Regions from separate parts of the Paenibacillus sp. 203 genome, predicted to be linked through region 1. Evidence: riboswitches for the same ligand, from Rfam matches in the RefSeq annotation. Region 1 holds a riboswitch; each other region holds the start of a gene.
What was found. A riboswitch is a leader RNA that binds a small molecule or an ion and turns the genes downstream of it on or off. The one in region 1 is predicted to bind glycine.

Region 1 (3,277 bases):
ACTGATTTAATACTCTGGATACCGTAGCTTTGGAAAAGCCCGCCAGTTTTGCAATTTGATCAAGATTCGACATGGTGCTTCTCCTCACATAAAAAAAATACTTGACATGAAACGCGTTACAACGATTAGGATGCTTATGAAGGCATTACGTCTATTTTAAGGTATCTGTCAATGCATTTCAAAGGAGAACGGTTATCGTTAGGTTGCATTGTTCGCTGAAATGGGCTTTAAAGTATTATTGTCACATTATGAAACACCGCTAGGTCTGATTCAGAAGTATAATGGCTGGCTGGGACGTGAAGTCATAGCATTACGTAAATTATGCCGAAACAGTGTTTACACGCTATAAGGATAAAGTAAAATACTGGATGACCTTTAATGAAATCAATGTAATGACCATGAGTCTGTTCACCGGTGGCGGTGTGGTTATTGACCTCTGTGCATGACACGTATCGAATTGATTACTTGCGTCAGCATATTGCCCAAATGAAGGAAGCGATTGCCGACGGTGTTGATCTGATTGGTTACACCAGCTGGGGCCCTATCGACCTTGTGAGCATGTCTACTTCCGAAATGTCCAAGCGCTACGGATTTATTTACGTTGATCTGGATGATGACGGTAACGGAACGCTCAAACGCTCCAAAAAGGACTCATTTAACTGGTATAAAAATGTGATAGCAACCAATGGTGAAGAATTGTAATTCCATCATCTCGGGCGGGTATAGCAGAGGACATCCTAAGGATGCAATCTGCTGTACCCGCTTTTTCGATAGACACAATAATAATATTTCAGAGGGCTTCACAAACTTTTCACTTGTAATAAGCTGAAAGTTTTCTGTATAATGAATAAAAATTTCATATGTCTGGTTGATGTTTGCGGGAGATGGAACGAAAGTTCCGACCGAAGGGGCAAAACTCTCAGGTGCTTAGGCTGATTACAGCAACAAGCGGGGACCGTAAACGGACAGAACTCTGGAGAGACCCTTAATTGGGCGCCGAAGGTGCACCGCAGAGAACATCTGCTTAAACTCTCAGGCAAAAGGACAGAGACGCGAATAACCTGTGACAGGGAATGCCCTAGGCTTTTTTATGAGCTATTAGAGGTAGAAACCTGCACAAGATGGTTGTATTTTTTCGTGCCTTTAACCTCTCCAGGAGTCGAATCAGCGGATTTGACTCTTTTTTGTTTTCTAATATGCTGGAGGAGCGGGTTGAAATGAATTTGGTACATGTATTAGAAACGATTGACAGCTGGATATGGGGAGCGCCGCTTCTTATTCTCGTAATGGGCACTGGGTTGTGGCTAACGATCCGTTTGAAGCTACTTCAGGTTATTCGATTGCCTTTGGCGCTCAAGCTAATTGGTAAAGCGCCGGACGAAGGTAGCGGAGATGTAAGCAGCTTCGGAGCATTGAGTACGGCACTGGCAGCTACTGTAGGTACAGGAAGTATCGTCGGCGTGGCAACAGCGATCAAACTGGGTGGGCCCGGTTCATTATTCTGGATGCTGGTTGCAGCTTTTTTCGGGATGGCAACCAAATATGCGGAAGGATTATTATCCGTTAAATACCGTGTTAAAGACCGGAACGGACAATTTTCGGGTGGTCCGATGTATTATATTGAAAACGGGCTTGGCCGCCGTTTCAAGCCGCTGGCGATGTTGTTTGCCTTTTCTGGTGTTCTTGTAGCCCTATTTGGAATCGGTACTTTTCCGCAAGTAAAGGCTATCGTTTCTTCGACGGAAAGTAGCTTTGGAGTGCCAACGGTAGTTACAGCGATCATTATTTCCGTGTTAACGGCTGTTGTTACGATTGGAGGACTCAAAAGTATTGCCAAGGTATCCACAAAGATTGTTCCATTCATGTCGGGGCTCTATATCGTAGTTTGCTTAATTGTACTCATTAAGTTTGCAGGAGAGCTTCCTCATGCGATTGCTTTAGTATTACAAGGGGCCTTCTCGACCACATCTGCAACGGGTGGATTTGCCGGAGCGACGATTATGTTGGCGATGCGAAGCGGAGTTGCCAGAGGTATTTTTGCTAATGAAGCCGGTTTGGGAAGTGCGCCAATTGCAGCAGCAGCTGCTAAGACGAAATGGCCTGCAGAACAAGGGCTGATATCCATGACAGGCGTATTTATTGATACGATGATTATTTGTAATCTGACGGGATTTACGTTGCTGGTTACGGGAATATGGAGTGGAAATGACGATGGAGGTCTGATGACCCAGCATGCGTTTTCCAGTGCCTTTCCGGCTGGTGCAGAGCTCGTGACGATTAGCCTTATTTTATTTGCGTTCACAACGATACTTGGCTGGAATTACTACGGAGAACGTTGTGTTGAATATTTACTGGGTGTCAAATGGATTAAACCATACCGTTATCTGTTCATCGCACTTGTAGCAGGAGGTGCGTTCATCAAGTTGGAAGCCATTTGGCTACTGGCAGATATCTTTAACGCAATGATGGCTTTCCCGAATCTGATCGCACTGCTTGGCTTATCGGGAATCGTAGTTGCAGAAACCCGAACCTATATGGATTCTTTGTATCCTAATAAGAAAAAGGGCATTCTTGCAGGTGCCAATGTAGGGGCTGCTATCCAAGTAGAAGAAAAAGGACAAACGGTTAATTCATAAAATCAAAAAGGGAGTGCCCTCAGCCATCATAGGCTTGGGGACACTCCCTTTTTGATTTTTAAAGTGATGCGCGTAAAGAAGCCATAATATATGCCTGATTCAACTTTTACCAAAGCCTCCATATTCCATTTCACCGGCTGCAATGTTTACGATTTTTTCTGATTGCTCATCATTAATATTGTAATCGACCAGGGTGGAAGGGGCACCGAGACTTGTCCAGAATGCACTCGTATGCGTCACCGCGCTGCCCCATACGTATTTTTCGTTCGTTTCTCAGTTGGTGATAACAGAATCCGGGTTCATTTCTGAACCGGTGGGGGCGAGTGTGTGGATGTTGCCGAATGGCAGAGCCTGGGTCGGCATGTGCTTTTTGTTGATAACATCCGACACATCGCCGTCATCTTTAGCCCCTGCTGCAGTTCTTCAATTTGATGGTCTCCAAAATTAATCTGGTGGGGTTATAATATGTGAATTTGTTCATCTGGAAAGTTCCCCTCAGTTCATAGTTCATGTCCAATCGTAACTTGCTTAACCTGATTGTCTGTCGAATAGCTGACTTCATCATGTAAGCTATTTGAAATGACGATTAACTATTAAACATGAAATGAATAAGGGTATTCAGGTAAATCTAATCTTTGACC
Region 2 (3,277 bases), on a different contig from region 1:
ATCCGTCTTCTAAAAGACAACAAAAAAATAGTCGCTATGTCAGGTCATAGCGACTATTTATACAAAAACTGAGCGGACTAACGATGCTCTTATTTAATTCAATATCCATATAAAAAACCAGAATAAAGCGTTATTATTTCATGCTGTATTGCTCATTATTGCACATCAGAAATCAACTGCTCGTATTGATCCGCAGACAGTAGCTTGCCCAATGCTTCCTCCACATCTTTATCTATCTCTACTTCGATCATCCAACCTTTTTCATAGGGAGATTCATTCACTAGCTCAGGCGTACTTTCCAGCGCTTCATTCACTTTTAATACGGTTCCCGTCACCGGAGCAAAAAGGTCGGATACCGTCTTCACCGATTCAATCGTACCGATTTCCGCTCCCTGCTCAATCGTTACTCCCGCCTCAGGTAATTCTACAAAAACAATATCACCCAGTTGATGCTGTGCAAAATCTGTAATACCAATCCGCAACGTTCCATTCTCTGTGCGCTGAACCCACTCATGTTCGTCTGTATACCAAAGTTGCTGCTTCACTTCACCCATTTTGTTCCCCTCGCTTCCATATGAATAAAATCGCTTTTGCTCACCTGTATTAGACAGGTTAAGATTATGACAACAGGAACACTCATGTCAATAATACTAACAAAAATACTTCATATGACCTCATATGGCGTACTATATAAAAATATGATAACTTATAACAAACGCTTACATATCCTTATTTATATATTAAATGTTTTTTATATTGTTTTTGATGACATTTTTATTGACATTTTGAATGAATTTGCGTATTAATGGGTTATAGCAAATGCTTTGGGAAACACCCCGACAACTGCAAACGCGGATGAACGCGGAGGGAGAGACTGCCAAAAAGATTCGCATAGCTGTTGCCGCTTATGAGACAGTTGTGCACGCGAATCGGATCAAGTTGTTATCTGCAAAGCCAGGTAATATACTGTTGATCCCGAAGGTAGCGCCGAAGGAGTAAGCCTGCATTGCAGGTGAATCTCTCAGGCAAAAGGACCTCTGCCGGACGCATCTCTGGAGAGCATTCGCTATTGGAGCGGATCACCCAAGGGGAAACCCGGTACATACCGGGGTAACTTTCTGGTATCAAGGACAGAGCTGAAAAAAGAGTGTAGACTGCCGTCTATACGTTTTTTTCGGCCTGTCTTTTTTGTTTAGCCGATCACACCGAATAGGAGTGGAAAAATGACTAATTTGCGAAAAACACCGCTATATTCGTCCTACGGGACGCAGTCTGGGGTTCGTTGTATTGACTTTGGCGGCTGGGAGCTCCCCGTTCAGTTTAGCGGCATTCAAAAGGAGCATGAGGCCGTCCGGCAACGTGCGGGTTTATTCGATGTATCGCATATGGGCGAATTTTTGGTTGAAGGCAAAGAGGCCGAAGCTTTTCTGCAAAGGGTGACCACAAATGATGTCAGCCAGTTGGAACCAGGTCAGGCACAATATTCACTCCTGTGTTACCCCGATGGAGGGGTAGTAGACGACCTGCTTGTTTACTGCAAAGGACCGGAGCGCTACATGCTCGTTGTGAACGCCTCTAACATCGATAAGGATTGGGATTGGCTCATTCGCCATAGGCCTGCATCCGTTCACATGGAGAATGTGTCTGATGCGATAGCATTGCTGGCGTTGCAAGGACCGGAAGCAGCACGTATTGCCGCAGCCGTGGCAGATACGGACATTACGAATCTGGCATCTTTCCGCTTCCATGAGAATGTGCCATTGTTCGGAGCAAAAGCACTCGTCTCACGAACCGGATATACGGGCGAAGACGGTTTTGAGTTTTATGTACCTGCTGCGGAAGCACCAGCCGTATGGGAGGGTTTGCTTCGTTCCGGTGAGTCGTATGGGCTGATTCCCGCTGGACTTGGTGCTCGGGATACCCTACGCTTTGAGGCACGGTTGCCGCTGTACGGACAGGAGTTATCTGCCACGATTTCACCACTCGAAGCCGGTCTAGGGTTCTTCGTCAAGCTGAATAAGGGAGATTTTATCGGTAGAGAAGCACTGCAACGTCAGAAAGATCAAGGGATTCCTCGCAAATTGATCGGGCTGGAAATGATGGATCGCGGTATCCCACGCGCCCATTACCCGGTATTCGCAGAAGGACAACACATCGGTGAGGTCACAACGGGGACTCAGTCGCCCACCTTGAAGCGTAATCTCGGCCTCGCCTTGGTAGACAGTCGTTTTAGCGCCCTCTCCACACCGCTGGAGGTTGAGATTCGTGGCAAACGCCTGCGTGCCGAGGTGGTGACAGCACCCTTTTATAAACGCCCGCGCTGATCTTAAACTCTCCTTATTTCTATAAAGCAAACATGTCAGATATGAACTTCCGGGTTTCTCATCTCACACTTTTTTATTAGCTAATTTACGATTTAAAATTTTGCTTTTCGAAAGGAGCTAGAACCTATGAAGCAGCATCGTTATCTCCCTATGACTGAACAGGATCAAACCGAAATGCTGCGTGTGGTCGGCGTTTCATCCATCGATGATTTATTCAGTGACATTCCAGAGGCCATTCGATATCAAGGGGAACTCCCTCTTTCTTCTCGACTCGGCGAGAGAGCCTTAACCCGCCACTTGGCCGAGCTTGCTGGACACAACGCCAATACAGACACACATGCCAGCTTTCTTGGCGCAGGAATTTATGATCATCATATTCCGTCCGTCATCCAGCACATCACTTCACGCTCGGAATTCTATACAGCCTACACCCCCTATCAGCCGGAAGTAAGCCAAGGCGAGCTACAAGCCATTTTCGAATTTCAGTCGTATATTTGCGAATTGACGGGCATGGCTGTAGCTAATGCCAGCATGTACGACGGAGCGACTGCACTGGCGGAAGCGGGCTCACTGTCCGCCGCAGCTACCCGCCGTAAACAGCTTATCGTATCAAGGTCCGTCCATCCGGAAGCACGTCAGGTATTGGCAGCCTATGCACGCGGATTGGATTTGGACATCGTGGAGATCGGCTGTTCGGACGGCGTAACGGATGCTAATGCGTTAGCGGCGGCCGTATCGGAACAGACTGCGGCTGTTTTGGTCCAAAGCCCCAACTTTTTCGGAGCCGTGGAAAACCTGAAGCCGATGGCTGATCTCATCCATGCGCACAAAGGTCTTTTGGTCGTCAGTGCCAACCCACTGGCACTTGGCTTGCTGGAGACACCCGGCAAACAGGGCGCGGATATTGTGGTAGGAGATGCGCAGCCACTTGGCATCTCCTCTTCTCTCGGCGG
Region 3 (3,277 bases), on a different contig from region 1:
GCGGCTACTATGTCAGTAGCATTCACGTCACCAAGCGCATTATAACGGAAACGAACACCAAAGTTGGTCGCCAGCCAATCGGAGCTTGTTAATCCTTGCATCGCCGGTGATGCTGCTTCTTCTGCAGTCATGCCTTTGGCCGGATTAGTATAGGCTCCACGACGGTAGCCATTCATAACTTCGGAGGAATCCCAACGGTTTTTGTTACGGTCCGCATTATAATGATCGGAGATGAAGAAGACGCTCCCCCCGTTATTCACGTATTGCAGCAGAGCGGCCTGCTCGGATGCCTTAAAGGCAACATTCGCTTCACCAATAATGAACACATCATATTGGCGCAGCTTGTCATATGTTATGGCCTGCTCTCCATAAGTAAAAGGAATGGGACGATTCAATTGGTCTACCGTAAAGCCTACATTACGCAGTCCATTGGCAAAGTCGGAAAAGGCGCCTTCAATGACCCAATCTGCTGCACCAGCGGTCTGTGCGTGCGTATTATCGAACAGCACCTTTTTGCCTTTTCCATCCGGCAATGTAGTACCGGGTTGACCCGGGTTGCCAGGTTCACCTGGTTCCCCCGGTTCGCTTCCGCCCACCAGTTCAACAGCGCTTGGGCTTTTCACTCCACCAAAATTATTGTAGGCGCCGAGTGTACCCGTCACACGAATTTTGCTGCCGATCAGCTCAGGATGGCCTGACAGCCCAAATTGCCCTCTATACGCTGAAGTCAGCTGTACATCCAATAGATTAGACGTATTACGTTCATTTGCCTGATCGGCAATCAGTACGTTAAAATCATTCGCGAACGGAGAAGAAAAGTTAGCCGTTTTCGATCCGGTAGCATGTCCGACAATGAAGCCTTCCACCGTCACCGTACCTCCACTGCTTTGGCCCTGAAGTGCTTCGGCTACTGTCGATGCTCCCTCTGCCTTGACCTGACCGAGTGGAACGAAGATCCCGATCAGCAGTGATACGATTGCTGCTAGATGCAGCATCCCTTTTAAGCGTGAACCTGTGAACCGCAAGCCTTTTACCATACGTCAATATCCCTCCTATGTTTTCCATAAATGTACTTGTCCTTTATCAGATTAGCCGCCAATCTTCTAATTCCTTCCTGATTTCATCCATAATTATGTAAATTTTAATCTTTTTTATTGGAAACGCACCTGTTTATGTAAAAATTGAACCCTGTGATTGACACCGAGCACGGCATACATTACCCTAAGAAAGACATGTAGAACGGTATACGCGAATGAAGATGACGGGAGAGTCTGTCCAGGGAGCCTACACTCTGGCGGCACCGAAGGAGCAAGACGCCAGCACCCGGCTGGCGGATAATCTCTCAGGTCCATGTATCGTCATCTGACGCAACTCTGGAGAGAGCGCAAGCCACCCAAGGGGTAAGGCGGTAAGAACACCGCACGAAACTCTCAGGTAACGAGGACAGAGATAAGGGAAACTTCCTTATCCTGTCCTTTTTTGTGCTCACATTGTGCGTCAGCATTAGGAACCGTCATAACCGCGCAAAGACGCGGAAATACCATATAGTATGGTATTAGAACATACAGGGGGCCACACCATGCGTTTCAAAGATGTATTTTCTATTATCGGCCCGGCCATGACCGGACCTTCCAGTTCACACACCGCAGGCGCGGTGCGACTCGCACGCGTTGCCCGGCACTGGCTCGGAGCGCAGCCTGACCGTGCCCGCATGACATTATACGGCTCCTTTGCCGATACGTATAAAGGACACGGTACAGATCTGGCGCTCATCGCAGGACTGCTTAATTACGATACGGACGATCACCGGATTCCCGATGCCGAGCAGTGGGCCGAACAAGCCGGGATGGCCGTGGAATTCGCCGTCAGCGGACTCCCCGCCCCTCATCCGAACACTGTCCGTTTCGAGCTGTGGAAGGGCGAGGATCAGCGCACACTGTTGGGCTCCTCCATCGGCGGCGGCAGCATCCATGTCCAGCAACTGAATGAATTCCGGGTCAATCTGACCGGGGAGCTGCCTACGCTGGTGCTTCTCCACTCAGATAAACCCGGTACATTAGGTGCGGTGACTTCAGCGCTCGGCGCTGCTGACATTAACATTGCCTATATGCATGTGGATCGCAAAGGCCGAGATGGTGAAGCACTTACCGCCATCGAAACGGACAGTCCACCTACGGCTGAACTGATCGCAAAACTGCGCTCTTTGCCTCATATGTATGAAATTAAAATGATTAATTTGAAAAAAGGAGCTGAATCCGATGCGGTTTAGCCATTTGCATGAGATCAGCGCTTTATGCGCTGAAGAATCCACCACGATTGGCCGCTTGATGATTCAAGAGCAGGTACAAGAAACGAATACAACGGAGGAAGAAATCTTTCGTCAAATGTCTGATTATTATGAAGTCATGAAGGAAGCCGTTCATCGCGGACAGACACAAGACACCGTATCCCGCAGTGGATTGACGGGCGGGGACGGCAAGCGCCTAGCCGAGTATCTGCGGGCAGGGGAAACCTGCTCCGGCGATGCCTCCGCGCTCGCCATGGCTTATGCCCTCTCCGTGTCGGAGGTTAATGCATCCATGGGTCGCATTGTCGCCACGCCTACCGCAGGCTCATGTGGGGTTATCCCTGGTGTATTCATCAGTGCGCAGGAGCGGTTCGGCTGGGATGATGAGCATATGGTGAACGGACTATTCGCCGCTGGAGCTATTGGCTACGTGATCGCCAACAACTCCTTCATTTCTGGCGCGGAGGGAGGCTGTCAGGCTGAGATTGGCTCAGCTATCGGGATGGCCGCTGGTGCTATGGTCGAGCTGCGCGGTGGTACGCCTGAACAGGCTGTTCACGCCGTGGGTCTCGCTCTTAAGAACACGCTCGGCCTGATTTGCGACCCCGTCGCCGGACTCGTGGAGATCCCGTGCATTGTGCGCAACGGGCTGGGAGCCGTGACTGCGCTTGCCGCAGCGGACATGGCTTTGGCGGGTGTGCGTAGCGCTATTCCGTCTGACGAAGTCATTGACGTGATGCTTGAAGTCGGCAGTGCGATGCCGTCGAAGCACCGCGAGACTGCCAAAGGCGGCTTGGCCCAGACGCCGACTGGCAAGCGTTTGACCGAATCACTTACACGCAACACACCGACCAAGAAGGATAAGTCATAATTTATAAGCGGAAGCCTCCTTAAAATAAAAAGAGCAAGCCTATCGTCCTTGGACGTATGCTTGCTCTCTTTTTTACTGAACGGTTACCTGTACCTTTGTCATTTTACCTGCATATTTCA

Region 2: another riboswitch for glycine. It lies ahead of gcvT (glycine cleavage system aminomethyltransferase GcvT); the one in region 1 lies ahead of WA407_RS16575 (alanine/glycine:cation symporter family protein).
Region 3: another riboswitch for glycine. It lies ahead of sdaAB (L-serine ammonia-lyase, iron-sulfur-dependent subunit beta); the one in region 1 lies ahead of WA407_RS16575 (alanine/glycine:cation symporter family protein).

The regions. Positions count from the first base shown of each region.
Region 1 covers NZ_JAXCHD010000006.1:342,788-346,064, forward strand. The annotation lists gene WA407_RS16565 (LacI family DNA-binding transcriptional regulator) at 1-73, opposite strand, end outside; gene WA407_RS26760 (family 1 glycosylhydrolase) at 333-446, shown strand; partial or broken gene WA407_RS26765 (family 1 glycosylhydrolase) at 436-702, shown strand; glycine riboswitch at 869-945, shown strand; glycine riboswitch at 964-1,058, shown strand; gene WA407_RS16575 (alanine/glycine:cation symporter family protein) at 1,218-2,636, shown strand; gene WA407_RS16580 (hypothetical protein) at 2,736-2,876, opposite strand; partial or broken gene WA407_RS16585 (NADH-dependent alcohol dehydrogenase) at 2,913-3,053, opposite strand; gene WA407_RS16590 (carbohydrate ABC transporter permease) at 3,265-3,277, opposite strand, start outside.
Region 2 covers NZ_JAXCHD010000005.1:89,736-93,012, reverse strand. The annotation lists gene gcvH (glycine cleavage system protein GcvH) at 156-554, opposite strand; glycine riboswitch at 949-1,047, shown strand; gene gcvT (glycine cleavage system aminomethyltransferase GcvT) at 1,224-2,324, shown strand; gene gcvPA (aminomethyl-transferring glycine dehydrogenase subunit GcvPA) at 2,451-3,277, shown strand, end outside.
Region 3 covers NZ_JAXCHD010000007.1:13,624-16,900, reverse strand. The annotation lists gene WA407_RS16965 (DUF6359 domain-containing protein) at 1-1,037, opposite strand, end outside; glycine riboswitch at 1,253-1,368, shown strand; gene sdaAB (L-serine ammonia-lyase, iron-sulfur-dependent subunit beta) at 1,580-2,269, shown strand; gene sdaAA (L-serine ammonia-lyase, iron-sulfur-dependent, subunit alpha) at 2,259-3,158, shown strand; gene WA407_RS16950 (Ig-like domain-containing protein) at 3,231-3,277, opposite strand, start outside.